3 regions of the Microbulbifer sp. ALW1 genome follow, and region 2 is predicted to be linked to each of the others. Evidence: predicted binding sites of a transcription regulator. Region 2 holds the regulator's gene; each other region holds the start of a gene.
What was found. Region 2 encodes sigma-54, which starts transcription at its own class of promoters, with help from an activator protein. Its sites were predicted from a motif close to TGGCACANNNNTTGCNNT; they were not measured.
Positions count from the first base shown of each region.

Region 1: galU (UTP--glucose-1-phosphate uridylyltransferase GalU) is a predicted target of sigma-54. The motif match lies at 2,113-2,130, and genes of this name have one in related genera.
Region 3: nirB (nitrite reductase large subunit NirB) is a predicted target of sigma-54. The motif match lies at 4,857-4,874, and genes of this name have one in related genera.

Region 1 covers NZ_CP047569.1:4,115,050-4,124,873, forward strand. Annotated here, with positions in the region: gene GRX76_RS17000 (hypothetical protein) at 229-591, opposite strand; gene galU (UTP--glucose-1-phosphate uridylyltransferase GalU) at 1,008-1,919, opposite strand; gene GRX76_RS17010 (transglutaminase-like cysteine peptidase) at 2,444-3,106, shown strand; gene GRX76_RS17015 (LapD/MoxY N-terminal periplasmic domain-containing protein) at 3,110-3,844, shown strand; gene GRX76_RS17020 (hypothetical protein) at 4,053-4,856, shown strand; gene GRX76_RS17025 (O-antigen ligase) at 4,980-6,425, shown strand; gene GRX76_RS17030 (Ig-like domain-containing protein) at 6,495-9,824, shown strand, end outside.
Region 2 covers NZ_CP047569.1:1,917,904-1,927,727, reverse strand. Annotated here, with positions in the region: gene hisG (ATP phosphoribosyltransferase) at 1-145, opposite strand, end outside; gene murA (UDP-N-acetylglucosamine 1-carboxyvinyltransferase) at 259-1,521, opposite strand; gene GRX76_RS07850 (BolA family protein) at 1,570-1,803, opposite strand; gene GRX76_RS07845 (phospholipid-binding protein MlaC) at 2,005-2,661, opposite strand; gene GRX76_RS07840 (KpsF/GutQ family sugar-phosphate isomerase) at 3,311-4,282, shown strand; gene GRX76_RS07835 (HAD family hydrolase) at 4,415-4,933, shown strand; gene lptC (LPS export ABC transporter periplasmic protein LptC) at 5,026-5,589, shown strand; gene lptA (lipopolysaccharide transport periplasmic protein LptA) at 5,576-6,145, shown strand; gene lptB (LPS export ABC transporter ATP-binding protein) at 6,225-6,950, shown strand; gene GRX76_RS07815 (RNA polymerase factor sigma-54) at 7,183-8,658, shown strand; gene hpf (ribosome hibernation-promoting factor, HPF/YfiA family) at 8,827-9,120, shown strand; gene ptsN (PTS IIA-like nitrogen regulatory protein PtsN) at 9,195-9,656, shown strand; gene rapZ (RNase adapter RapZ) at 9,765-9,824, shown strand, end outside.
Region 3 covers NZ_CP047569.1:1,650,246-1,660,069, reverse strand. Annotated here, with positions in the region: gene GRX76_RS06795 (ANTAR domain-containing response regulator) at 1-48, shown strand, start outside; gene GRX76_RS06790 (CmpA/NrtA family ABC transporter substrate-binding protein) at 106-1,179, shown strand; gene GRX76_RS06785 (NarK family nitrate/nitrite MFS transporter) at 1,477-2,955, shown strand; gene GRX76_RS06780 (bifunctional protein-serine/threonine kinase/phosphatase) at 2,957-4,705, shown strand; gene nirB (nitrite reductase large subunit NirB) at 5,026-7,554, shown strand; gene nirD (nitrite reductase small subunit NirD) at 7,794-8,150, shown strand; gene GRX76_RS06765 (nitrate reductase) at 8,176-9,824, shown strand, end outside.

The sequences.
Region 1 (9,824 bases), 2.2 Mb from region 2:
CGCAAATGTCAGGTCATCGATTTCGGTCGCATATGCGCCAGGGCTAAATAACGAAGCGATGATCGCGAAAGGCAGAAGCAGGTGCTTAAAAGTATCCATGACATTCTTTTTGTCGGTGCGCGCTACTTCGGAGTGCTGCAGGTCCATGACAGGGCTCCTCGTGATGTTCCGTCTACGAGTCAATAACAGCCAACTCGCTGTAATTAATTTACTGGTGCTGACTTGGGCTTACTGAATTGCCTGTGGAGAACCCAACTGGCGGCGCTGAATAACTTCTCGACTGGCCTGGGCCATCCGAGCTTCAGCGGTTTGCTGCTGGGTTGAGAGGCGGGATAGAGAGTTTTGCTGGCGCTGCTGCTTTGCGCGGCGCTCGAGGTACTCTTCTCGACTGGATTTGCGTGTTTGAGAATCGACGGCAAGGTCGCGTCGCTCAAACGCATTTAATTTTTTCTGTAGAGAAGCGACGACAAGCTGCGTCTCTGCAGCTTTATCTGAAACTTTCTGATATTGAATGAAGCCGAAAACATTGCCGGCAACAGATAAAACGAGTGCGACTGCAAGCGATACTTGCAGATTCAGTTGTACTTTCACCCTGCCCCCTAAATAAAGATTCTTTCCAAAAATCAATAGGTAGCCCTAAACGGGCGAGCATCAATTCTGTCGGCCACCCCAAAATGCGGTCGACAGAAACTCCAGCGCTCTAAATTAGATTTATTCACGCTACCCGCCCTCAGCTCCCTTTATGGGCAGGTATGGAGGTACTTACTGCATCAACACTTCTACGTGACTGTAATCACAAAAAACTGTCGCAATACTGCAAAAATTACACGAAAGGCAATTTTGGGAGCTAAATTGCGATCAATTTTCAATCAAAAATGCTGAAAAAAGAATTCCACGTTCAGAATGATTTTTACCATCAAAAAACAAGGACAATAAATAGCCCCTTATAGCCATTTATTGTCCTTGTGGACGGATCTGATAAAGAAAGGAAGAAAGAAGAAGCTGATTTATACCGCTTCAGCGACTTTTACCTGCTGCGTACCAAGTAGCGCTTTCAGCTCTTGGCCAATTTCCGCGTGCTGCAGGCCGTACTCCAGCTGCGCCTTCATATAGCCGAGCTTGTTGCCGCAGTCGTGGCTGTGGCCGACGATGCGATAGGCTTCTACGGTTTGTTTTTTAAGTAGCTCATCAATGGCGTCTGTGAGCTGGATTTCACCACCGGCTCCTGGCTTGGTGTCTTCCAGCAGGCCCCAAATCTCTGCAGGCAGTACGTAGCGGCCTACAACCGCCATGTTGGAAGGGGCGGCGTCGACTTCCGGCTTTTCTACCATACCGTCGATCTTGGCAGTGCCGCCGGTTTGCAGATCCGCGCCCAGGCAGTCCACCACACCGTATTTGCTGACCTGGCTCCACTCTACGGGCTCGACCATGATCTGGCTGGCTTTGCTGGTAGCAAAGTTTCTCACCATGTCGGCGAGGTTGCTGGCCTTGAGGTCCGCGGCGTATTGGTCGATCAGTACATCTGGCAGCAACACGGCGAAGGGGTTCTCCCCCACGACCGGGCGGGCGCAGCTGATGGCGTGACCCAGGCCTTTGGCTTCTGCCTGGCGTACGGAAATTACGGTCACGTCTTTGGGGACGATGGAGCGTACTTCTTCCAACAGCTGGCGCTTGAGGCGGTTTTCCAGCTGGGCTTCCAGCTCAAAGGAGGTATCGAAGTGGTTTTCGATGGCGTTTTTACTGGCGTGGGTGACCAGTACGATTTCTTTGATGCCGGCGGCAACCGCTTCGTTAACCACATACTGGATCAACGGCTTGTCCACGATGGGCAGCATCTCTTTGGGGATGGCCTTGGTGGCAGGGAGCATGCGGGTGCCAAGGCCGGCTACCGGGATTACGGCTTTTTTTACTTCATTCATTCCTAAGTTCCTTTCTTCACTCTTTTTTTATTTGGCATCCGGTCCAAATAAATTGGAGACACCCGAATCGTGACAGGCGTCACACTTTATCAGCTAATTATGACAATTCAACAAAAAGGGAGACAAGCGTCAGGCTCTGACCCCTTTGTATAGATTTGTCACTTTTACCTCGGTAACGCCCTCTATTTATTCATCAGCAAGTTGCGTACCAACTGTACGGCTTGCGTATTTTACAACCTATTCTCTGCGCAGCCTGGCCCGGGTTTCTACGTCACAAGCCATTTGTGGCGGCCACTTCTGCCTAAGCCGCTTCGCGCCGCCCTCACTTCTCCGTCGCAGTGCCAAACTTTTAGCCGACTCGCTCACTTTTTGAGCGATACATTTTATGCGAAAGCAAAGACTTCCTTGTAACTGCACTTTGGCTCTTTCGGCCGTATTACTGCGCAGGAGTTGTAATGGGTAGTACCTGTGACCAGCAAAAGTCCCTTAGAGTCCGACGTAGATTTTCGCGCCATGCTCATTTGGTGCTGATCATACCCTCCTTGGCCTTGCTCTTCACCAGCGGCCTGCTGATGGCCGCGGCTGCAGTTGCCCCCCTCAAGTTGCCAGAGGGCCTGGTACAGGAGATGAGCAACCACTACGGGCCCGAGGCCAGGGTCCGGCTACTCAGCTGGCAAATGATGGTTAAGGAACAATCGCAGGTACTGGAATGGCAACGCCTACAGCACATTAATGCGTTCCTGAATCGCATCCCCTTTGCCGAAGACCAGGATCACTGGCAACAGCAGGACTACTGGGCCACACCGGTGCAGTTCCTCGCCTCTAACGGCGGCGATTGTGAAGACTTTGCCATTGCCAAACTCTTCAGCCTGCAGGGCGCCAACATAGATCCAGACAAACTGCGCCTTATGTATGTCACCGCCAAAGAGCTGGGCCAGGCGCATATGGTACTGGTGTACCGGGCCAACCCCGGTGAGCACCCATTGGTGCTGGACAATATGGCCGGTGAAATCATTGCCGCTCGCGATCGCACAGATCTGGTTCCGGTGTACAGCTTCAACGCCAGTGGCCTGTGGCTGAACAACCGTACAGAGCAAAACGAACACGAAGTAAAAGTCCGCAACCACTCGGGCTCCAGCCTGTGGCGCGAACTGGTAGCGCGTATGGAAAAAGAAGGAGTGCTCTGAGCAATGGCTGCTTATAAATTGCACAATTACTGGTCAATCATCGGGTGGGGGCGTTTTACCCTCCGCTGTGTGCTGGGCCTTGGGGCGCTGGTGCTGTTCAGCTTGCTGGTGGTGCGGACGCAGGTTTTGGAAATGCAGAAATTGCAGGCCCTGGACAGTGCCAAAGCCATCGGTGCAGCGTTGCAGCCTTATATGCACCGCAACGATGTCCACAGTGGCAATATAAATAGTGGCGATGGTATCCCAGCCGCCCCTGAATGGCGCCATGCCAGTAATGCACTCATCCGGGATACCTTACTCAGCGCTATCGGCCAAAGTGGCGCCTATGGACAGATCATCTTAATAGACCCGGACGGCAACACTTTATATGAACAGCGATATGTCTTGGCGGACCCGGGCGTGCCGCTGTGGTTTCAGCGTTTGTTGCCGATTAATCCACCAATTGTGCAAGCCGAGGTACTGGCTGGCTGGGATATTGCAGGGACTCTATCAGTAAGCCGCCACCCGGCTGCGGGTTACCAGCTGGTATGGCGTATGGCATTGGGCCTGGCCGGGCCGGGGCTGATTATGCTGACTACCGCAATCTGGTTACGGCGCCGGCGACTCCAGGCGGATGCGCAAATAATGGAGGACTGGCAACGCACCCAGGACCTGCTGCAAAACCGTGTTTACCAGTTAACCGCGCAGCTGGAGACACACGAAGAGCGCACTTTGTACGAAAAAGAAGCGGCCGACTAAGTGAGCTCTGAGTAAGCGCCCTTATATGTAGCGGATTTTCCTAGCTCTTTAGGGCTAAATTTTTTCCATTTTGTGCGCTTGTTTTAAGACCTTCGTGAATTTTTGCGGCCAGGTAAGTGGCGCAGGCTTCCCATTTGCAGTATAGGCGCTACAATCCTCCGCAGTTTCGAAAGGAATCTACCGAAAATAATCTTCTTTAGGGGGAAGTATGAAAAAGTCAGCATTGGGGTTCGCACTGGGTGCGAGTTTGCTGAGCAGCGTAGCCTTTGCCGATGTGGCACAGTACATCCAGGCCGGCTACTCCATGGAACAAGTGATTGAGCTTGCCACGCAGGAAGGCCTGTCTGTAGAAGAGATTGTTGCGCAAGCCGTGGCCGCCTCTCCTGAGCAGGCCGGTGCCATTGTTGCCGCCGCCGTTGCCGCCAACCCGGACAGCGCTGCCAGCGTGGTAAGTGCCGCCGTTACTGCCAACCCGGCCGTTGCAGAGGCTGTGGTAAGCGCAGCGGTTGCTACCAACCCGGCGACTGCGGCTGCCGCTGTGAGCGGTGCTGTTGCAGCCAACCCGGAGACTGCCCAGGCAGCGGTGAGCGCTGCGGTTAAAACCAACCCGGCTGTGGCGGAAGCTGCGGTTAGCGGTGCGGTATCTACCAACTCAGCAACTGCGGCTGCCGCTGTGAGCGGTGCAGTTTCTGCCGGTGCAGATAGCACGCAGGTTGCTACCGCTGCTATTGCCAGCGGCGGTGACACCAGCGCAGTTTCTGCCGCTACCGCTTCCTCCGGACAAACCACTACCACCACTAGTGAGACTGCGTCCACCGAGACTGGCAGCACCGAAACAGGCGGCACGACCGAGAGCGGCAGCGCACTGACTTCGCCGACCACCGGCACCACAACCACCACGACTACAACCACACCAACAGCACCAACTGCGCCAGTGGTTAACCTGCCCCCGCCCCCACCCGCTGGCTGCGGCGGCGGCAATGAGTGTGGAGACACCGCCTCTCCGAGCTGATATCAGCGCTCGCTTAACAGAAAAGGCCCGCAAGGGCCTTTTTTGCGTTTTAATTACTGGTCGCAGTGACCGTTTACATATTGTAATAATCGAACGATTCGACCCTATCTACTGTAGTAGTCCATGCCCAATCCGAGCCTTGTCTCCGCAACTAGCGAGAGCACCGAGCGCCTTGAGCGCATCCTCTTTTACGCCCTGCTCGCCCTGCTATTCTGGCTGCCAATCCCTCTAGGGTCACACCGTCCATGGGCCTGGAGCATTCTGGAAATTTACACCTTTGTGCTGATGGGAGGCTGGCTGCTTGTTAATCTCCACTCCCCACGACTGCACAGACTGCGCCCCTATGCGCCGCTATTGGCCATTTTCGGCTTGATACAAGCCTGGGTATTTATTCAGCAGCTGCCCGTGCCGATCAACTGGCTCAAGACTCTAGCCCCCGACACGGCAAAGCATCTGTTGCTCAGCAACCCCTCAGCAACTGCGGGCACATTCTCACTCGACCCGGCACAAACCCACATCAGCCTGATCAAAGGCCTCAGCTACTGGTGCCTGCTTTTTCTGATACTGGCCCTGGTAAACACACCGCAAAGGCTCAAAACCCTGGCTCTGGTGGTTGTTTTGACGGGCACCTTTCAGGCGTTTTACGGCGTGCTGCAGGCACTTTCCAACTCAGAAACCAGCTGGGTAATGGGGTATCGCAACAGCGGCATCGCCACCGGTGGCTTCCGCTACAAAAACCACTTTGGCAACTTTCTGGTGATGTGCCTGTGTCTGGGTATCGGCCTGCTGATTGCCAGCCTGAGCAGCAGCAAAACCGGCAAGCTGAAAGATAAACTCAAAAACCTCATGAACATGCTGCTGGGCGGCAAAGCAGTGGTACGTATCTGCCTGGCGATGATGGTCATCGGCCTGGTGATGTCACACTCGCGCATGGCCAATACAGCCTTCTTTGTAAGCCTCAGCATTACCGGGGCACTTGGCCTGTTACTGATCCGCAACAAAAGCCGCAGCCTGACCATTTTGCTGGTGAGCCTGATGGTGATCGACCTGTTTATTGTGGGTAGCTGGTTCGGCGTGGATAAGTTGCGCCAGGAAATTGAAGAAACCAGCTTCACGCAGGAAACCCGCGATGAAGTAAACCAGTACGGGATGACGCTGATTGAACAGCATCCGCTTTCAGGTACTGGCGCTGGCAGCTTTTACTCTTCCTTCCCCAGCGTGAAAGGCCCGGGGATCAATATTTTCTACGACCAGGGGCACAACGACTACCTGCAATTCGCCATCGAATTTGGCCTGCCCGCAACCTTACTGATGGGCGCGGCGGTTTTGTGGAGCCTGTTTCACGCGTTTGTCGCCCTGCGCACCCGCCGGGACAGCTTGATGCAGGGAGTAGCTTTTGCGGCGGTGATGGCGATTGTGGCGGAGCTGATCATGCTGACTACGGATTTCCACCTGCAGGCACCGGCTACCGCGGTATATTTTTTGATGATGTTGGGGCTCGGGTGGAAGGCGCGGTTTATGGAAGGTGAGAAGCAAAGAGCCCGAAAACGGTATCCACCCGCCCACTAGCTGCCACGACAGCTCTAATTACAGTTACGCGAACAATAATAATATTTTTACACCATAAGGATAATAAGAGTGGTCACAAAGTTTCGTCCCAATGTATTAAAAACTGCCACTGTACTTGCACTGCTCTGCCTTACTGCCTGCGGAGGCGGTGGCAGCGGTGATAGTAGTAGCAGTAGTAGTAATAGCGGCGGAAGTAGCGGTAGTAGTAGCAGCGGAAGCAGTAGCAGTAGCAGTAGCAGCGGAAGTAGTGGAAGTAGTGGAAGTAATGGTAGTAGTAGCAGCGGAAGCAGCAGCGGCGGGTCGAACGAAAACAGCGCTCCAGTAGTTGGCGACGCGGAATTTACTACCGACGAAGATACCCCACTGGAAGGCAACATCTCCGCATCCGACCCAGATGAAGACAGTCTCTCTTATGAAGTAAATGTCCCTCCCTCCCACGGCCGGATTAACCTGACCGAGGCAGGACACTTCAATTTCTTACCGGATGCCGACTTTTATGGCGCCGATTCATTTCAGGTACACGTCAGCGATGGTGTCAACGAACCCGCAACCTCCACGATTTCCATTACCGTCAGACCGGTAAACGATGCCCCAAGTATCCAGCCGGCAACCGCCGCCACAAGAAATGACGCTCCGATTACGCTGACGCTGGATGCAAGTGATATAGATGAAGATCCACTGACCTACCAGATAGTACAAGCGCCCCAGCAGGGCGAGGTGACCCTCAATGAGGACGGCACCCTGACCTATCAACCTAATAGCGGAATTACCGGGCCCGACCAGTTTACGATTGAAGCCTCGGATTCCATTGAGACCGCGACCGCCCTCATCACCATTGAAAATGGTCTGGCCTACATGGGTCAGGTAGTCGGTGACCTTAGTGATACGGGGCAGATTGAAATTATCCTGTCCTCAGCTTCCGAACTAATGAGAACGGTGCCCGATACTTCGGGCGCGTTTCGGTTCTACTCGGTGCCAGATGGTGACTACAGCGTAAAAGCAAGAGCCGCAGGCTATCAGTCAGCGCCGGCAAAGACACTTCAGCTCAACGGCTTGCCCACAACGTTGACGGATTATGGCGATGGCTTGAATACGTTTGAGCTTTCACCCATTCCCGCGACCGGATTTCATTTTCACTGGGAAGAAGACCAGAGCCTCGCCGGCTACGATTATTCGAGTCATTTGAATGAGCCGGTTACGGTCGAGTTCCTCGGTGAGTCTATTTCCGTAATAGACGAGTCGGCTGCACAGCAACTCCAACACGACTACAACATCCTTCTTGTTGATGGCGAGAATACGGCCTGGACACAGGAGCATGCCTATCGGCTGCTGGAAACCCTGAAAAGCATTCCGCAAACGATTCGCGAGTACGATAAGCCGCAACAGCTGCCCGCTTCCAAATGGATACTGAGTAAAGATCACCAGGAAGATGACATTGAGATCACCACCACAGGCAGTAACACGTCGGTGATTATTTCGGATAAGGCCTTTGTGAATGCCGAGCCGAGGCTCGCGGCCATCGATGGCAAACGAGGTTCCTATTATTCCCAGCGCCTGCACCATGCGCTGGTGAGGTTTGTGACCGATAACGGGGCCGATGTCGGTGCCTACGAAAAAATCCTCAATGAACGCTTTGGCCTGAGCACGCTTGTACCCGATTATTCCGCACTGACAGCTTCGACAACCGCTGAATATGAAGGCAGGTTTCAGCAGTTCCACCCGGAAGAAATTGTTCAGATCATCAATATGCTGGAGGAAATGCCGCGAGGTATGCACAAGCTTCCAGAGCTGAAATATCTATTGCGACGACTCGACGGCACTTCACACCCTCTCTATGGTGACGCACCTGCCGTCGCCTGGCCCACTGCCGGGTATATTGAATTTATGGAGAGCGGGTTCAACACCTCGTCCATTAGCTATGCGCACCGTTTGATCATTCATGAGAAGTCCCATTTCCTGTGGGAACATCAGTTTGACGAGCAGCTTAGAAGTGACTGGATACAACTCGGTGGCTGGTACCCGGACAGCACCAGCGAGAGTGGCTGGTCCACGACCGAGCAGACCAGCTTTGTATCCGCCTATGCACACCTGAAAAATCCGGATGAAGACATGGCGGAATCTATTTCCTACTTTGTCATCAATCCGGATCTGCTCAAGTCCCGCGCGATTATGAAGTACGAATTTGTGCGCGACCGCATCATGCAGGGCAATATTTATCTCAGCCAAATCCGCGACGACCTCACCTTCCAGGTCTACAACCTGTTCCCGGATTATGTGTTCCCGGGGAAGATCAAGCGCGTGGATATTCGCGTGGAAGGCGCCCCGGAAGAGGACAAACGAGTCACGGTCGAGATTGAGCTACACGCGTTGGATACGGAGCTCGAAGGGGCAAAACACGCGTTTATGCGTATCTCCAGTGAAATTGGAACCTTTACCGACCTCTACCTGTATCCGGTAGATGAACAGGGCAATACTGTTCCTGATGGGCTTGGCAGCACCCTTCGCGGCTCGTTTGAGCTGAGCAAGCATGCCAAATCAGGCTATTGGCGGACACCACAGATCGTGATTACCGATGCGGTCGGCAACCAGCGCATGGAAGGCATCAACGATTTTGGCTGGCAGCTATACATCGACAACCCGCAGGAAGATGTCACACCGCCAGCATATGCGCCCAATACCGCGCGCCTGACCAAGTCGGTGACCACCATGGAGGGGCAGGAGGTCCAGGTCATTCACGCCTATTGGGGAGTCGAGGAGGACACCAGTCTCGAGCCGTACAACCCCTGTTACGCCTCTCTCAACGACGAAATCCCTGAAACCTACCGGTTCGAGGAGTACGGCACCTTTGACACCAGCAACGAGCGCTGCCAGGTGGATTTTGTTATGCCGCACTATATGCCGACGTCCACCTACCGGATGAATCAGATATCGATACTGGATATTGCCCTGAACAGGTCGAGTATCTACTTCACCTCCCCGGGAGATCCGGCAAGCGGCGAGGACGTCCTGGACGAGCCACCTGCGCAGATTGAACTCGTCACCAACAACCCTGATGTGGAACCACCACAGCTGGATCTGACCGATATTACTGTTGAGGCGACGCCCATCAACCCTGAGTCACCGAACGGTGAGACCCTGGTCACCCTGACCTTCAGAGTAAAGGACAATATCTCCGGCTACCGGATTGCCGGCTTGATGCTGCGCGATCCTCAGGGGGGCGAGCATCACTACTGGGCGTACAACGAGGGAACCTGGTCCCTCTTCCCACAGGAAGATCCAACGCTCTGGCAGACCTATACGCGATCCATCATCCTGCCCGCGGGCTCCGCACCCGGCACCTGGGGCGTGGCGGAGATGACGATCTACGACCGGGCAAGCAACTTCAAGTCCTATGATTTC
Region 2 (9,824 bases):
GCAAGCGCACATTTTCCTGATTGGTTGCAAAAATAAGCTTGCGGCTCTGGGTAATATCTTCCAGCGGCTCGAGACCGGCAGCAGCCAGCAGCGGCAGCGTTTCCTTGAGAATACGCCCCTTGGTCAGGGCAATAGTGATCTGCATAGCGATTATATTTATCTGAAAGGCCCGCCTACAGCGGGCAGGAAAGCAGTGCCAGCCCCTTTATCCCCCGGACCTGGCACCCCTTGGATTCGCTGATTATAAAGCGGCGGCCATCAGCCGGGAACACGGCGAATATTCGCACCCAGCTGCTGCAACTTCTCCTCAATGCACTCGTAACCACGGTCGATATGGTAGATCCGATCCACGATAGTCGTGCCCTCTGCCACCATACCCGCAATCACCAGGCCAGCAGAGGCGCGCAGGTCAGATGCCATCACTGGCGCGCCCTTCAACTTTTCCACACCGGTGACGATGGCGGTATTCCCTTCGAGTACAATATTCGCGCCCATGCGATTCAGCTCATGGGCTTGAATCAGGCGGTTCTCGAAAATCGTTTCCACCACCGCACTTTTGCCCTCAGCCACCGCGTTGACCGCCATGAACTGGGACTGCATATCCGTCGGAAATGCCGGATAAGGCGCCGTGCGGAAGCTCACCGCTTTAGGGCGATTGCCCTTCATGTCCAGCTCAATCCAGTCGGGACCTATCCCGATATGGGCACCAGCCTCTTCGAACTTCACCAGTACCGCATCCAGGATATCCGCGCGGGTGTGGGTCAAACGGACCTTGCCCCTAGCTGCAGCCGCCGCGGCCAGAAAGGTGCCGGTTTCGATACGGTCCGGCATCACCGGGTAGGTACAGGGAGACAGACGCGGCACGCCGTGCACGCGGATGGTGTCGGTGCCCGCACCCTCGATCTGGGCACCCATGGCGATCAGGAAATCGGCCAGGTCCACAATCTCCGGCTCCCGCGCAGCGTTGTGCAGCACGGAAGTGCCATCGGCGAGCGCCGCAGCCATCAGCAGGTTTTCAGTGCCGCCTACGGTCACCTTTTCCATCACGATATTGGCACCCTTGAGGCGACCATTGCTCCGCGCGCGAATAAAGCCCTCATCGATGGTGATCTCCGCCCCCATGGCCTCCAGGCCCTTGAGGTGGATATCCACCGGGCGACTGCCGATGGCGCAGCCTCCGGGGAAGGACACATTGGCCACCCCGTGGCGAGCCAATAGCGGCCCCAGCACCAGAATCGATGCGCGCATGGTTTTCACCAGCTCATAGGGAGCGGTCAATTCATTCACCGAACGGGGGTCTATTTCAACGCCCAGCTTTTCGTCGATGGTGATATCGGCTCCCATGCAGCGCAACAGAGTGATCATGGTGGTGATATCGTTGAGGTGCGGCAGGTTCTGAATCTGCACTGGACCATCTGCCAGCAGTGCAGCCGCCAGGATTGGCAGTGCCGAGTTCTTGGCTCCGGAGATTTTCAGGGTTCCGGAAACGGGGCTTCCCCCTTCGATAATCAGCTTATCCATTCGAACTGCTTTCCCTTTGCGAAGCAGTAACTCCCGATAACACAGGAATCACTGACCGGCCTCTTCTGGTGTCAGGGTTTTCATCTGCACGGCGTGCAGTGAGCCATCGGCAATCTTGTCGGCCAGTGCGCCATAGACCAACTGCTGCTTTTTCAAGCGACTGAGGCCAGCGAAAGCTTCACTGATCACGGTCAGCTGCAGGTGACTACCTTCAAAGGCGACCTCAACCTGGCTATCGGGAATTTGCCCTTCAATCAGGGACTTGATTTGATCTGGTTGCATAGGTGGGACTTAGAATCGGAGTTAAAACAGCGCGCAAGTGTACTGGAATACAGTATCCCGCGCAGCCCGAGCCGCTACGGCAGCCCCGGCCAAGACACCGGATGCGACACGCGGGTCCGGTGTCGCATCCATCGTGGGTACTTACAAGAGTGCCTACAAGGGTGCTTACATGAGCACTTAAACAGGCACTTATACCGGCGCTTAGCGCGCGTCGTCGGCGACGTTGTCCGCCGCCGACCAGTTGGCAATCACTTTATCGATGTCACCGCCATTGGCCTGCATCGCCTGGGAGAACTGCCCACGGAACGTCTTTCCGAGATTGACCCCGTTTAGGATGACGTTGATCAGCTTCCACTGACCACTGCGATTGCGCACCAGGGTGTAAGAGACCTTGGTCAACCCTTCCTGGCTGCGGACTTCCTGCAGCACATTCACACGATTACTGCTGGGCGCAGTACCCGGGTTTACAACCTTTACATCCATAGTGCCAAAGGTCGCCACACCACGGGCAAAAGTGGCAACAAGGTCACGGCGGAAAGTGCTGGCAAACTTCGCTCTTTGCGCAGGCGTTGCCTGTTTGGCATAGCTGCCCATGACACCGCGAGCGATGAAATCAAAGTCCACCACCGGGGCAAGTACTCGGTCGATGGCCGCGTAATAGCGCTGCGGACTGGAGTTGACATGTTGCCCCTCTGCGCGAATGACGCCGAGCAATTCGCCTGAGACACGCTCAATCGTTGTATATGGATTTTCAGCTGCGGCAGCAAAAGGTGCCAAGCAGCACAGCAGAATGGCGGAAAACAGCACTTTGGCCTTGCACGCCATTCTATCTTGGATGGTCATAGTGAGTGCACTCACAGAATATCTCCCATTGGCAATTCGTCCCTTTGGATGCACACAACACCAAAAAGTGTCATGGCGACGCCAAAAAATCACGCTGGCGGCGATGGAGAGGCGTAATGTCCACTCAGCCCGACTCCGCAGCTGACAATAGCGGCGGCAAACTATACCATTGCGCCGCATCTAACAAGCGGCACTGGGTCACTTTCCCACTGCCACCGAGTGCGCCCCGGCACGACTGCATCACCGGGGAAGCAAGAGACTACCGGGCACCCGACAATGCCGGGAGGCAGCGACAAACTCCCAGCTCAGTGAACCAATAGACCGAAACCCTGTCCGTCATTGAACAACCAGGGTTTAGCAATCTGGGCGCCTACACATATATAGACGTAAAACGCTTGCGCAGCAGTCGCCCGAGTGGACCAACGGCCGCTGCGACGAACTGGCACCAGCGAACACTGCCGGCTAATTACTGCCTGCTATTAGTGAAAGGTTAGCACGTCAGATCGCCTCACAAGGGACCGCGCCCCGGGAAAGGGAAACCACAATATAGCGTTGGGCAATACCCGCAGGGCAGCCACATGAAATATGGCTTCTCTACACTGAACGGGATGACACAGGCAGCCGCCCGCAACTACCACCCAGCAGAATCCACGCGAGAGATGTAATGGGAAAAGATCGGATCATTCAGGCCGGACGCCGCACCATAGCAATGGAAACTGCCGCAGTAGCGGCACTGGAAGCGCGTATCGGTGAAGACTTTCACAAGGCCTGCGAGCTGATGCTCGCCTGTCGCGGGCGTGTGATCGTCTCCGGCATGGGCAAATCCGGACACATCGGCCGTAAAATTGCCGCCACCCTCGCCAGCACAGGCACCCCCAGTTTCTTCGTGCACCCCGGCGAGGCCAGTCACGGCGACCTGGGCATGATCACCCGACAGGATCTGGTCGTCGCCATATCGAATTCAGGTACATCGGCAGAAGTACTCACTTTGCTGCCGCTGTTGAAGCGCCTGGGAATCCCCATGATCAGCATGACCGGCAAGCCGGACTCCCCGCTCGCCCAGTCTGCGGATGTCAACCTCGATATCGCGGTAGAGACAGAGGCCTGCCCGCTGAACCTGGCGCCGACATCCTCTACCACCGTTACCCTCGTCATGGGGGATGCCCTGGCGGTTGCACTGCTGGAAGCCCGCGGCTTCACCGCCGAGGATTTCGCCTTTTCACACCCGGGCGGCGCCCTCGGCCGGCAATTACTGCTCAAGGTCGAAGATGTAATGCACGCGGGCGATGAACTGCCCCAGGTGGCACCGGAAACGCACCTTTCCCAGGCCCTGCTGGAAATGACCAGCAAAGGTTTTGGTATGACCACCGTGGTGGACGGCAAGGGTCAGCTGCTGGGCGTATTTACCGATGGCGACCTGCGCCGGGTAATCGACCAGAAATTTGAACTTAATAGCGCCACCATGGAACAGGTCATGAGCCGCCGCCCGAAGACGGTCAGCGCCCAGACCCTGGCCGCGGAAGCCCTGCGTATTATGGAAGACAACAAGATCACCGCGCTGGTGGTCGAAGACCCTGAGCACCACCCGATTGGGCTGCTGCATATGCACGATATACTGCGCGCCGGCGTTATCTGACCCGCAGCCCTGTCATCGCAGCCCAAATAAAGGGCACACGACAGGCAGATTGATAGAGCGATAAAAGGCTTAACCTTGAACCAGCAAAACGAAACACAGCAAACCGCTGCACAGTACGCGACCGAGGAAGAAATTCACCACAAGCTTTCCCGGGTACGCCACCTGATTCTCGATGTGGATGGCGTACTCACCGATGGCCGCCTGTATTTCGACAACCACGGCAACGAACTGAAAACCTTCCACACCCTGGATGGCCACGGTATCAAGATGCTGCAGCAATCCGGTGTCGCCGTCGCCATCATTACCGGGCGCCGCAGTTCCCTGGTGGAAAAGCGCGCTCACGACTTGGGAATTACCCGGCTGATTCAAGGGCGCGAAGACAAGTTCAGAGCCTTTCAGGAGCTGTTTGCCAACGAGGCTTTCGACCTGGAACAGATCGCTTACGTAGGCGACGACTACCCTGACCTGCAGCTGATGACGCGGGTCGGCTGCCCCATCGCCGTCCCCAACGCCGCGCAGCCAGTACTGGACAGGGCCCTGTTTGTCACCCAGCGCAGCGGTGGTGCGGGCGCCGTAAGGGAAGTCTGTGACCGCATCATGCAGGCTCAGGGCACTTTCGACGCCGCCCTGGCACCCTACCTGGCCAATTGAACCCGGCCGGCGGAAGCGAAAGTCATCGACATCAAAAACAGCGGGCAACTGTCAGGCCCGTCAGCAGAATATTGAAAGGAAAGCGATAGCTCATGCGCACCTGGTTACCACTGGTCATAGTGGTCGCACTTGTTTCCCTGGGGCTCTGGTTTGCAGAGAGCCCGCCCAAGCAGCTGCTCGGCAAACGGCCGACGCAGCAGGACCACAACAAAGCGGCCGACCTGATCATCCGCGACGCCCGCACCCGCCACTTCAATGTCGAGGGGACCCTGGCTTACGAAGTGGACGCCGAGCGCATCACCTTTTTCCAGTTTGCGCGCCGGGACAGAGCCGACCTTACGGAGCCAAGGATGATGTTTTATCAGGGGGAAAGCTCCAAGTGGCGTACTGAGTCTCGCTCCGGTGTCGCCTATGACAACGGGCAGAAAGTAGTGCTGGAAGGCGACGTTTCCATCAAGGAACTGCCACAGCCCGGCATCACCCTACGCACCCCCAAGATCGTGATAAAGCCGCGAGAAGAATTCGCCGAGACGGACAAAGTTGTTACCATTACCGACGGCCCTAATCGCACTACCGGCAAAGGCCTGCGTGCCGATCTCAAACAAGACACGGTAGAAATTCTGTCTGATGTGGAAAGCAGCTATGAAACCCGTTGATTTGTCCCGCACCTTGCTGCTTCGCAGCGCCTTTCACAGCGCCTTTCGCGGCCTGTGTACAGCCGCACTGTCGTCTGTGTTATTGCTCGCCGCCAATGCCCAGGCGCTGCCAAATGATCGCGAGCAACCGGTCAAGGTCTCGGCTGACAACCTGGAAGCCAATCGCAGCAAGAACCTCTCCGTATACAGTGGCAATGTGGTCATCTCCCAAGGGTCGCTACAGATACGCGCCGACCGGGTGGAAGTACACGGTAACGCCCAGGGGGAGATCAACAAGGTGGTAGCCACCGGCAAGCCGGCGCACTTCCAGCAGCAAGTAGAAGAAAGCACCACCCCGGTAAAAGCCCGCGCCCAACGGATCGAATTCCTGGTTGGGAGCGATGCACTGCAGCTCACCGGCGAAGCCTTCGTGGATCGCGACGGCAACACCCTGTCTGCCGAACGCATCGACTACGACCTCAACAGCGAACAGATGACGGCCCAGGGCCAGTCGGAGAAGAAACGGGTGGAAATGATCTGGAAACCGGAAGGTAAAACTTCGGACAACAGCCAGTAACGCCACAACCAGCAAGCCCCGCGACAGCAAACATCAGCAAGACGAGGCGGTTGCATCCGCCCAGATACCGGAATTCACTATGCCGACGCTCAAAGCGTTACATCTCGCCAAGCAGTACAAAAAACGCAAAGTCGTCCAGGATGTCTCCGTGAGCGTATCCAGTGGCCAGGTAGTTGGCCTCCTGGGACCCAATGGCGCCGGTAAAACCACCTGTTTCTACATGATCGCCGGCCTGGTGCAGGCAGACGACGGCCAGGTGATGATCGACAGTGAAGACATCACCGGGCTGTCCATGCACGGCCGCGCCCGCAAAGGTATTGGCTACCTACCTCAGGAAGCCTCCGTATTCCGCCGCCTGTCGGTGCAAGACAACATTCTCGCCATCCTGGAAACACGCAAGGACCTCAATCGCAGCCAGCGCAAAGAGCACTTGGAATCCCTGCTCGAAGAATTCCATATCACGCACATCCGCGAGAGCCTCGGCATGGCGCTGTCCGGCGGCGAACGCCGCCGGGTTGAGATTGCCCGAGCCCTGGCCACTAACCCCGCCTTTGTGCTGCTGGATGAACCCTTTGCTGGGGTAGACCCCATCTCCGTCAACGACATCAAACAGATCATCCGTCATCTGCGGGATCGCGGTATCGGCGTGCTCATCACCGACCACAATGTGCGCGAGACCCTGGATATCTGTGAAACCGCCTACATCGTCAGTGAGGGCCATATCATCGCCTCAGGCAACCCCAAAGACGTGGCCGAAAACAAGCAGGTGAAAGACGTCTATCTGGGACACGAATTCACCATCTGAGCACCATCACGTGTATTTATCAGCTTTTCTCACTCTTCGGCTGATACCCATCACAATTTCGTAAAGAGTGACCGAAGGGACGAAATTTTTCGGCACGCTTATTGCTTAACGTGCCTCTTGAGTTCCGTTTTGCCCCGGGGTAGTCTGCAGGAAATGAGCTTTCCGCCGCCGCTTCAAGCATCAAATTTGTCGCAGTGGCCCAACGCCAGATTTTTCTGCCGGCAAACTCCCTATGAAGCAGTCACTCCAGTTAAAACTCGGCACTCAGCTGACCATGACGCCACAGTTGCAACAGGCTATTCGCTTGCTGCAACTGTCGACGCTGGACCTGCAACAGGAAATCCAGTCCGCCCTGGATAGCAATCCGCTGCTGGAGTCCGATTTCGAAGAGCACGCCGGTGAAGCCCCCCAGGAACAGAACACCCCCGCCACCTCCGAGCGCCAGGAGCGCGAAGCCGCCAACGCCGACAGCGTCCGCGAAGCGCAGGCCGAGGCCGGTGTGGACGGCGACTGGAACGGGGAAATTCCCGACGACCTGCCCGTCGACACCCGCTGGGACGACATTTACACCAACAGCAGCTACAGCGGCGGCGACGCAGAAGAGTATGCGCTGGAGCAACGCAACGCGGTCTCGGAGAGCCTGCAGGATCACCTGCTGTGGCAACTTAACCTCACTCCCCTGACCGATGGCGACAAGCTGATCGGCGAAGCCCTGATCGACGCCATTGCCCCCAACGGTTTTCTGGATGCCGACCTGGACGAGCTGGCCGCAGCGCTGGACGTGGAAACCGATGAAGTTCTGGCAGTACTGAAAACCATCCAGCATCTGGAACCGGTCGGATGTGGCGCACGGGACCTGCGCGAGAGCCTGCTGTTGCAATTGCGCCAACTCCCCGAGCAGACGCCCTGGCTGGCCCAGGCGCAGGCGATTGTCGGCCAACACCTGGACTTGCTGGGCAAGCGGGACTTCCGCCAGCTCAGCCGCCGCACCCGCCTCAGCGAGACACAGCTGGGCGAGGTGATGCGCCTGATCCAGACGCTCACGCCTTACCCGGGTGAAGCCTTCGGCGGCGAAGAGCCGCAATACGTGGTGCCGGATGTGATCGTCAGCCGCCGGGAACAGCGCTGGGTGGTGGAACTGAACCCGGAAACCACCCCCAAACTGCGTATCAACGACACATACGCGGCGCTGATCAAGCGCGCGGACAACTCCAATGAAAATAACTACCTGCGCGACAATCTGCAGGAGGCACGCTGGTTCCTGAAAAGCCTGCAGAGCCGCCATGAAACCCTGCTGAAGGTCGCCAGCTGTATCGTGGAGAAACAGCGGGGGTTTTTCGAGCAGGGCCCGGAAGCCATGAAACCCATGGTGCTGGCAAATATTGCCGAAACCATCGGCATGCACGAATCCACCATTTCCCGGGTCACCACGCAAAAATACATGCTTACGCCGCGCGGTGTGTTCGAACTCAAGTATTTCTTCTCCAGCCATGTGAGCACCGACTCCGGCGAGGACGCCTCCTCCACCGCCATTCGCGCTCTGATTCGCAAGCTGGTGGATGCGGAGCAGCCACGCAAGCCACTGTCGGACAACAAGATCACCCAGGAGCTGGATGCCCAGGGCATCAAGGTGGCCCGCCGCACCGTAGCCAAATACCGCGAATCCATGGGAATCCCCTCCTCCAGCGAGCGAAAGCGACTGGTCTAACCAGTCCAGTCACCAACTGGTGGCGCCACACCCCTCTCCCGGTCAGTTTCTGGACAACCAATGGCCAGACATTGAGTGTATCCTTCCATTCTGGCGCACTTCCTAGTAGGGTTGCCGCCCTGTGCGGGGGTGCCACCGGATTGTGTTGTACCCTTTGAGGAGATTTCCATGCAGATCAATATCAGTGGCCACCATGTAGACGTTACTCCGGCCATTCGCGATTACTGCCTGACCAAACTGGACAAGCTCTCCCGCCACAATGACCTGATCACCAACGCCCAGGTCACTCTGTCCGTCGACAAACTTATCCAGAAAGCCGAGGCGCGGGTTCACGTGAACGGCAACAAGGATATTTTTGCGGATTCGGAATCTGAGGACATGTACGCAGCGATCGACTCGCTGTCCGACAAACTCGACCGGCAGCTGCTGAAACACAAAGAAAAGTTACGCAGTCACCGGTAGTTTTCACTAGCCGTTAGACAACTGGCAACTTGCGGGCTCACGCCCGGCAGGTTGCGCCAGATCATTAGTAAGTTATGACACTGGAAGCATTACTCTCTCCCCGCCTAAGCCTTTGCCACCTGGCGGGGAGCAGCAAAAAAAAGCTGCTGCTCAATATCGCCCAGGCGATCTCAGAAGAATACCCCGATCTGGATTCCGACACCGTCTTCAACCAGTTGGTTGCCCGGGAGCGCCTGGGCTCCACCGGCATCGGTGAAGGCGTGGCCATTCCCCACTGTCGCCTGCCCGGCTGCGAGCGCCCGATTGGCGTCCTCTGCACCACATCGCCAGCAGTCGACTTCGATGCTATCGACCGCCAGCCCGTAGACCTGCTGTTTGCCCTGCTGGTACCGGAAGACTCCGACCAGGAACACCTGGACACCCTGGCCGAGATCGCCGCCCTGTTCAGCGATAGCCGTGTGCGCGAAAAACTGCGTGAGGCCACCACCAGCGACGACCTCTACGCGCTGGCCATCAACAGCGCTGCCGCGGCATAATAACGCCACTCGACCCGGACTAAGGTCCTGGCATTCGACCATCGTTGCCCCGGCAGCCGCATCGCGCGGTCTCATGCAGTGAATTCAAAAGCAAGGAGCGCTTGTTCTATGCGACTGGTAATCATCAGCGGCCGCTCAGGCTCTGGAAAGAGTTCCGCCCTGCAGTTG
Region 3 (9,824 bases), 270 kb from region 2:
AATGTGGCGGAACAAATTGTCACGCACCTGCAGGCGGCGGCGAAGTAACGCACTCTCCGCCGCCCGTGCACGCCCAAATATATTGAGAATTCCAAGAGAAATATCGTGAGCAGTCTGCAAGTAGAAAAAACCAACCTGAAACTTCTCTACCTACGCCTGAGCGACAGTGCGCCGCTGATCATTGCCCAGGAACTGGGGTTATTTGAGCGCTATGGCCTGCGGGTGGAACTTCAGCAGGAAACGTCCTGGGCCACCCTGCGCGACAAGTTGATCGGCGGTGCGGCCGACGCTGCAGCCATCCTTGCACCCATGCCCCTGACCCTGAAACAGACGCTGCCGCAGTGCGACGAGCAACTGCTCAGCGGGCTGATCCTGAGCAGCAACGGCAACGCCATCACCCTTTCACGCACGCTCTACGAGCAGCTGGAGTTACCGGCGGCTGCAGACTCCGCGGAAATCGGCGCAGCACTCAAATCCTACATCGACACTCGCGACCAGAATGCCAAACCGCTGACCTTTGCCAGCGTCTATCCCTTCGCCAGCCACACCCTGCAATTGCGCCACTGGCTCTCCGCAGCGGGGATACATCCGGATACCGACGTGCGCATCCTGGTACTGCCACCAGAGCAGATGGTGGACACCCTGGGTCGCGGTGACATTGACGGCTATTGTGTGGGCGAGCCCTGGAATACCCTCGCGGTTCAGGAAGGCATCGGCGTGATTGCCACCCCCAGCAATACCCTGATGCCGGCCATGCCGGAAAAAGTACTGGCGGTCACCCGCAGCTGGCACCAGGCCAACCCCGCAACACACCTGGCGCTGCGCGCCGCATTACTGGAAGCCTGTGCCTGGCTGAGCGATCGCAGCCAGCGCAAAGATGCCGTGGGCATTCTCGCCCGCGCCGAATATCTCAACCTGCCGGAATCTGCCATCGCCCTCTCCTTGGGCGACGAATTGATCGCTCACGGTGGGCAGAGTCCAACCAGGAACCCCGACTGGCACCTGTTCGCCCACCCGCAGACGGATCACGGCCGCCCGACGGAAAAGAAAGGCCGCGAACTGCTGGCCCTGTGCAATGACATCGCACCGGTGGATAGCGATTCCGCGGAAGTCTTCTGCTCAGACCTCTACCAGCAGACCCTGGACTTTATGCGCCATCGGGAACTCAATACGCCTTAACGTTTTACACCCATTGCACCAGTTTCGCGCCTTTTCACAGTGCCCGCACGGTAAAAGGCACAGATATGGCACAAATATTGAATACTTAAATTGAGCGAAAGCGTCGCGATTGGAAGCCAGCCCGGTTGGGACCAATTGCTTTAGAAGCGCTCGCACCTTCACTAGATGCGATAGATCGGACACCGAAGTCCACAGGCGGCAGCCAGGTTGCCCCGTGGGCTTTTTTTATGCCCGCGATTTGGGCCGCGCCGCAGCAGAAGCAGGCAGATCCAATTCATAAACTAACGGGATAAGACCATGTCCAGTGATTCTTTAAATCTGTTTTCCTTTAAAGGAAAAATCCGGGTGCTGCACCTGACCTGGATTGCTTTCTTTATTACCTTTTTTGCCTGGTTCAACCACGCACCGCTGCTGATGGCCATTGCCGACAGTCTGTCGCTCACTTCCGAGCAGGTGAAGACGCTGCTGATCCTGAACGTGGCGCTGACGATCCCAGCGCGGGTAATCATCGGCATGCTGACCGATAAATACGGCCCGCGCCTGACCTATTCCCTGTTGCTGGCCATTGGCAGTATCCCCTGCTTTATTTTTGCCATTGCGGACAGCTTTACCGCAGCGGCTATCGGCCGCTTCCTGCTGGGCTTTATCGGTGCCGGCTTTGTGATTGGTATCCGTATGGTGTCCGAGTGGTTCCCGGCCAAGCAGTTGGGTACCGCGGAAGGTATTTACGGCGGCTGGGGTAACTTCGGTTCTGCCGCTGCGGCCATGAGCCTGCCGACCATTGCTTTACTTTTCGGTGGTGACACTCCAGGGCAAGAGGGCTGGCGTTATGCCATCGGCCTCACCGGTGTGATGGCGCTGGTGTACAGTGTGATTTATTACCGCTCGGTGACCGATACCCCGAAGGGCGGCACCTACTTCAAGCCGAAAAAAATTGGCGGCATGGAAGTTTCCAGCCCGTCGGATTTTGTGCTGCTGCTGATCATGAAAGTGCCCATGTACGCGGCACTGGCGCTGTTGACCTGGAAGCTGTCCCCCGCCGGTGTGGGCATGCTGGCGATGCCGGTGGCTATCGTGATTTATGTGGCACTGGCAGCACTCTATGTGTTTGATGCGAAGAAGTGCTACGACATCAACAAAGAGATTTTCGTCAAACTTCCGGAGCCGATCCATCGCTATCAGTTCAAGCAGGTGGCAGTACTGAATATTCTGTACTTCGCAACTTTCGGTTCTGAGCTTGCGGTGATTTCGATGCTGCCGCTGTTTTTCTCGGAGACCTTTACCCTGGATCCGGTGAAGGCGGGTCTGCTGGCTTCCGCCTATGCATTTATGAACCTGATGTCGCGCCCGGCGGGCGGTTTGATCAGTGACCGGTTTGGACGCAAGAGTACGCTGCTGATTCTGACGGCGGGCCTGGCGCTGGGTTATCTGACGATGAGTATGATCGACAGCGAGTGGCCCTTGTATCTGGCGGTGGCTGCGGCGATGGCGTGCTCTTTCTTTGTGCAGTCTGGTGAGGGTGCGGTGTTTGCGGTGGTGCCGCTGATCAAGCGTCGTTTGACCGGGCAGATTGCGGGGATGACCGGGGCTTACGGCAATGTGGGCGCAGTTTTCTACCTGACGGTGCTGAGTATGGTTTCTTACGAGACCTTCTTTCTGGTGATTGCGGGTACGGCAGTACTTGGGTTTGTTACGCTGCTGTTCCTGGAAGAGCCGGAAGGTCAGATGGCCGAGGTAATGCCTGACGGTAGTGTTTCCCTGATCGACGTTGCTTAATATGAACACCACCTGCGAAACCATCACTGTGCCCGACTCCGATCAACAGGCTTCCAATTCCGAAAACCTGGAATTTGCTACGGCCACCGAGTGTGGGCAGCGCGCCTACAACGACGACGCGGTTGCGATCTATCGGGCGACCGGGAGTGACCTGCGATATCGCGGTTCCCTTGCGGCGATTGCGGATGGGGTGGGTAGTGCCGAGGCGGGTGGTGCGGCGGCGCGGGCTGCGGTGAGTGGGTTTATTTCCGATTATTACAGTACGCCGGATTCCTGGTCGGTGAAGCAGGCGGCGGCGCGGGTTCTGCATGCGCTGAATGGTTGGCTGTACCGGCAGAGCGGTGGTGCGGATGAGGTACAGCGGGGTTGGTTGACGACTTTCTCTGCGGTGGTTTTCAAAGGCTCTACGGCCCATCTGATTCATATCGGAGATTCGCGGATTTACCGGCTGCGGGACGGCAACCTGGAGTGCCTGACCCGGGATCACAGTCGCACGCTGGGTCCGGGGCGGACGTTTTTGAGTCGCGCGCTGGGAATGGATGCGCATATTGAGGTGGATTACCGGCAGGAGCCGCTGGAAGCGGGCGATCTGTATTGTGTAACCACCGATGGCATTCACGATTTTCTGCCCATCCAGCAATTTCGCCAGTTACTGTTGGATCACCAGCTGGAGGCGGCGCAGCCATTGATGGCGGCAGCGCTGGATAACGGCAGCAAGGACAATCTGAGCCTGGCGCTGTGCCGGGTGAATATGCTCGAGACACTGGAGGCGGACGATGTGATGCTGGCGACGAGCCAGCTGCCTTTCCCGCCGCCCCTGCAACCGGGTAACAAGATCGATGATTACGAGGTGTTGCAGGAACTGCACGCGAGCAGTCGCAGTTATCTTTATCTGGTGCGGGATTTGGATTCCGATGAGCTGCGCGCATTGAAGGCGCCATCGGAAAACTTCAGTGACGATCCTGCCTACATCGAGCGGTTTATCGCCGAGGAGTGGACCGGGCGCCGGTTGGAGCACCCGGCCATTGTGAAGGTGTTTCCACCGCGCAAGGAGCGCAAGTTTCTTTATCACGTAATGGAGTATGTGGACGGGCAGAATCTGCGACAGTGGATGCAGCTGAATCCGCAACCGCCGCTGGATCAGGTGCGCAATCTGGTGCAGCAACTGGTCAGCGCCCTGCGTCGCCTGCAGCGACTGGAAATCGTGCACGGGGATCTGAAGCCGGAAAACATTATGGTGGATTCCTCCGGTCGCCTGAAACTGATCGATCTGGGGGGCGCCAATGCGGCAGGGCTGCAGGAGTTGCTGCGCTATCAGGACAGTGCACCGCCGGGCAGCAAGAACTACTGCGCACCGGAATACTTTTTCAGTGATGCCGCCAGTCACCGCTCGGATATTTTCTCCCTCGGCGTTATTGCCTACGAGATGCTCACCGGTCACTACCCTTATAAGGAACGCTTCGGCAGCAATCACTACCAGCTGAAGAACTATGCCAGCCTGCGCTATATCAGTGCGCGCCGCCAGCGGGAAGATTTGCCAGACTGGATTGACGGTGCCCTGCGCCGGGCCTGCGCGCCAGACCCGAAAAACCGATACCCGGCTCTGTCGGAGTTTGTGCACGATCTCAGTACGCCGAACAAAAAGTTCGCCAGCGGGGAGAAGCCACCGTTGATGGAACGCAATCCACTGCTGTTTTGGCAGACGGTGGCGATTCTGGCGATTCTTTCCCACCTGCTGTACTTCCTCTGATTAACCGCCAACGGTCATTCCGCCCCGCAAAGTTCCAACATGGGGCGCAGATCGGCCATATGCACCAAAATGCAACATCAATTGATGCGCGCACGCCAATAAACCGCACAGTTCCTATGGTTTCCCCCGCCATATATTGCCTGTAGCAAGTTGGCACAGAGATTGAATACCTTTTATCACAATCCGAAATTCTTTTAGCAAGGCAACGGCGCCTGACACTCTTCGACAGAAGAGGAGACGCCCGTGCAGCCGCAAGCTAACCAGGCCCTCCCCCAACGCTTTTCTTCTGTCGCACGAATCAGGTTCAAACGGCAGAGATTATGGTTAAGCAAAAAATCGTCGTCATCGGCAACGGCATGGTGGGTCACCACTTCCTGGAACAACTGGCAAATCGTCCCGAACGGGAACTGTTCGATGTGCTGGTATTTTGCGCCGAACCCCGTCCCGCCTACGACCGGGTACACCTCTCCGAATACTTTGGCGGCCGCACCGCCGACGACCTGGCCATGGGCAAGGTGGAACAGTATCGCGATTGGGGCTACGACCTGCGACTGAACGACGCCGCCGTGGGTATCGATCGCGAAAATAAAATTGTGACCTCCGCCAGCGGTGCATCCGTTGCCTACGATCACCTGATCCTGGCCACCGGCTCCTATCCTTTTGTTCCGCCGATCCCCGGCCATCAGCACGAAAAGTGCTTCGTTTACCGCACCCTCGAAGACCTCGACAAAATCCAGGCCGCCGCCAAAGACGGCAAGGTCGGCGTGGTTGTGGGCGGTGGTCTGCTGGGTCTGGAAGCGGCCAACGCACTCAAACAGCTGGGCCTCGAAGCCCACGTGGTCGAATTCGCCCCGGGCCTGATGTCGGTACAGCTGGACGAAGGCGGCTCCAAGCTGCTGCGGGAAAAAATTGAAGAGCTGGGCGTAACCGTACACACCAGCACCGCCACCGAACTGATCGAAGAAGTCGATGGCGGTCGCCTGCGTATGAACTTCAAGGGCGACAAGTCCCTGGATACCGACCTGATCGTGTTTTCCGCCGGTATCCGCCCGGAAGACAGCCTGGCCAAATCCGCCGGTATCGAGCTGGGCGAGCGCGGCGGTATCGTGGTCGACAATACCTGTCGCACCTCCGACAAGAATATTTTCGCCATCGGCGAATGTGCCCTGTTCAATAACTTTATCTACGGCCTGGTTGCCCCCGGCTACACCATGGCGCGCACCGCGGTTTCCCTGTTGTGTGGCGAGGCAGCCGAGTTCAACGGCGCGGACATGAGCACCAAGCTGAAACTGCTTGGTGTGGAAGTCGGCTCCATCGGCGACGCCCACGGCCGCGCGGAAGGCTCTGCCGCGATCACTTTCGTCGACGAGCAGACCGGCGTGTACAAGCGCATGATTACCGATCGCGAAGGCAAGAAGCTGCGCGGCGCGGTGCTGGTGGGCGACACCGGCGATTACGACACCCTGCTGCAATACCACCTGAACGATATGGATCTGCCGGAGCACCCGGAGCAACTGATCCTGCCGGCACTGGACGGTGCCGCCCCGGCATTGGGTGCGGACGCCCTGCCAGACACCGCCACCATCTGTTCCTGTCACAACGTCAGCAAGGGCGACATCGTCGGCGCGGTTCAGGGCGGTTGCTGCTCTGTGGGTGAAGTCAAAGACTGCACCAAGGCGGCCACCGGCTGTGGCGGTTGTTCTGCACTGCTGAAAAATGTGGTGGATGCGGAGCTCGCGGCTCTGGGTATGGAAGTCAACAACGACCTCTGCCCGCACTTCCCCTACACCCGCCAGGAAATTTTCCACATGGTGCAGGTGGAGGAAATCAAAACCTTTGACGAGCTGCTGCACAAGCACGGTTCCGGTAAAGGCTGTGAAATCTGTAAGCCGACCGCGGCTTCCATCTTCGCGTCCCTGTGGAACGAACATATCCACGAGAAGCCCCACGTTGGCCTGCAGGACACCAACGATACCTTTATGGCGAATATGCAGAAGAACGGTACCTACTCCGTGGTTCCGCGTATTGCCGGCGGTGAGATTACGCCGGATAAATTGATTGTTCTGGGTCAGGTGGCGAAGAAGTACGACCTCTATACCAAGATTACCGGCGGCCAGCGTATCGACCTGTTCGGCGCGCGTTTGGAGGAGTTGCCGGAGATTTGGCGCGAGCTGACCGACGCGGGCTTTGAAACCGGCCACGCGTATGGCAAATCCTTGCGTACGGTGAAGTCCTGTGTGGGCAGTACCTGGTGTCGCTTTGGTGTTCAGGACAGCGTGGGCATGGCGCTGACAGTAGAAAACCGCTACAAGGGCCTGCGCTCGCCGCACAAGATCAAGATGGCGGTTTCCGGTTGTACCCGTGAGTGTGCGGAAGCACAGAGTAAAGATATTGGTGTGATTGCCACCGAGAACGGTTGGAACCTGTATGTGTGTGGTAACGGCGGTATGCGCCCGCGTCACGCGGACTTGTTCGCGACGGATCTGGATGATGTGACGCTGATTAAATATATCGACCGGGTGCTGATGTTCTACGTGCGCACGGCGGACAAGTTGCAGCGTACTTCGGTATGGCTGGAGAACCTGGAGGGCGGTCTGGATTACCTGCGTGAGGTGGTGATCGAGGACAAGCTGGGTATCTGCGATGAGCTGGAGCGCCAGATGACCAATGTGGTTGGCACTTACCAGTGTGAGTGGAAAACCGCGATCAACGATCCGGAGATGGTCAAGCGCTTCCGCCAGTTCGTAAACACCGATGAGAAGGACGAGAAGATCGTCTTTGTAGAAGAGCGCGAACAACGCCGCCCGGCCACTCAGGAAGAAATCGTCAAGATTGCCGAGCCGGCCTAATGCCATCTCTGCCACAACCCGCACGAACCCGGGCTGTGGCGGCGAAGCACCGGGTACGGGTTTTCAGGACCGCTGTGAATACATCCCTGTACGCTGCGTCGGCGACGTCCCTGTCGCCGACGCTCCTGAAAACCCGTACCCGGCACTTCGCCTTCGCATCAGATTTTTGATGCCCGAACAAAAAACGTTTTACAAAATTTCACCACCCTACTCTTTTTATATAGATGTGGAGAACCAGAATGAGCGAAGTTGCCATAACCCGCACCGAGTGGCTGCAAGTCTGCAAGCGATCAGATCTTGTAGCCGATTCCGGAGTGTGCGCTCTTGTGGGCGGTCGTCAGATTGCCCTGTTTTTTTTACCCGAGCAGGAACCCCAGTTGTACGCCATCGATAACTGGGATCCTATCGCCAACGCGGGCGTAATCGGCCGCGGCCTTGTGGCGGAGATCGACGGTGAGCTGACCGTTGCCTCGCCGCTATACAAGCAACACTACCGTCTGACCGACGGACAGTGCCTGGAAGAGGAAGAGATCAAGCTGGATATCTTCCCGGTTGCCTTTGAGGGCGATGACGTTCTGATTCAATTCGATCAATAAAACAAGCAAAAATAAGCAGTCGAAGATGGCATTAACAGAACTGTTCAGCGCCCACAGATCCTGCACCACCTGCCCCTATTGCGGGGTGGGTTGCGGGGTGGCGGCGACGCGGGAGTCCAGTCCGGCCACTGGTGAGGATGTGATCCGCATTGAGGGAGATCAGCAGCATCCGGCCAACAAGGGCAAGTTGTGCGTTAAGGGTTCGTCGCTGGCGGATACTCTGGGCAATCATGGACGTCTGTTAAAGCCGCAGTTGCACGGCGAAGAGTGCGACTGGGAAACGGCGATGGAATTTGCCGCGTCTCGGCTGCGCGAGACCATTAATGAGCACGGGCCGGATTCGGTGGCGTTTTATCTGTCCGGCCAGTTGCTGACTGAAGACTACTATGTTGCCAACAAGCTGATGAAGGGGTTTATCGGTACGGGCAACGTGGATACCAATTCCCGCCTGTGTATGTCCTCCGCGGTGGCCGCGTACAAACGCGCCCTGGGCGCGGATGCGGTGCCGTGTAATTACGAGGATCTGGACGAGGCGGAGTTGGTGGTGCTGATCGGCTCTAACGCCGCCTGGACCCACCCGATTCTGTTCCAGCGTATGCAGGCGGCCAATGCCAAGCTGGTGGTTGTGGACCCCCGCGGCAGTGCCACCAGTGAAATGGCGGACATACACCTGGCAATTACCCCGGGTAGTGATGCCGCGCTGTTCAATGGTCTACTGCACTATCTCACTGAGTTCGGTGCGCTGGACCAGGGGTTTATCGACAACCACACGGAAAATTTTACCGACACCCTCTACGCCGCAGCGGAGTGGACGCCAGAAAAGGTAGCGGAATACTGCAGTGTGGAGCTGGAACAGTTACTTGAGTTTTACGAGCTGTTCCGCACCACCGAAAAAGTCATCAGCTTTTATTCCCAGGGTGTCAATCAGTCCAGCACCGGCACCGACAAAAACAACACCATTATCAACTGCCACCTGGCCACCGGTCGCATCGGCAAGCCCGGCTGCGGACCCTTCTCCATCACCGGCCAGCCCAATGCCATGGGCGGGCGTGAAGTGGGCGGGCTGGCGAATATGCTCGCTGCGCATATGGATTTCACCGAAGACAATATCGACCGTGTGGGCCGTTTCTGGAACGCCACAAAAATGGCACAGGCCCCGGGCCTAAAAGCGGTGGATCTGTTTAACGCGGTGGAGAGTGGCCAGATCAAGGCCGTATGGATCATGGCCACCAACCCGGCGGTGAGCATGCCGGACGCACGCCGCGTGGCCGCCGCCCTGAAGAATTGCCCCACGGTGATCGTTTCCGACTGCGTCGGCGACACCGACACCGCACGCACCGCCGATCTGTTGCTGCCCGCGACCACCTGGGGCGAGAAGACCGGTACCGTCACCAACTCCGAGCGCCGTATCTCTCGTCAGAAAGGCTTCCTGCCCAAGCCGGGCGAGGCCCGCCACGACTGGGAAATCATCTGCGACGTGGCTAAGCACCTCGGCTTTGGCGAAGCATTTGATTTTGAAAGTCCCGCAGATATATTCCGCGAACACGCCGCCCTGTCCGGCTTTGAAAACAACCGCGACCAGGCCCGCCGCGCCTTTGATATTTCCGCGCTGGCGAATATCAGCGACCAGGAATACGATTTCTTCACTCCCGTTCAATGGCCGGTCAATGCCGA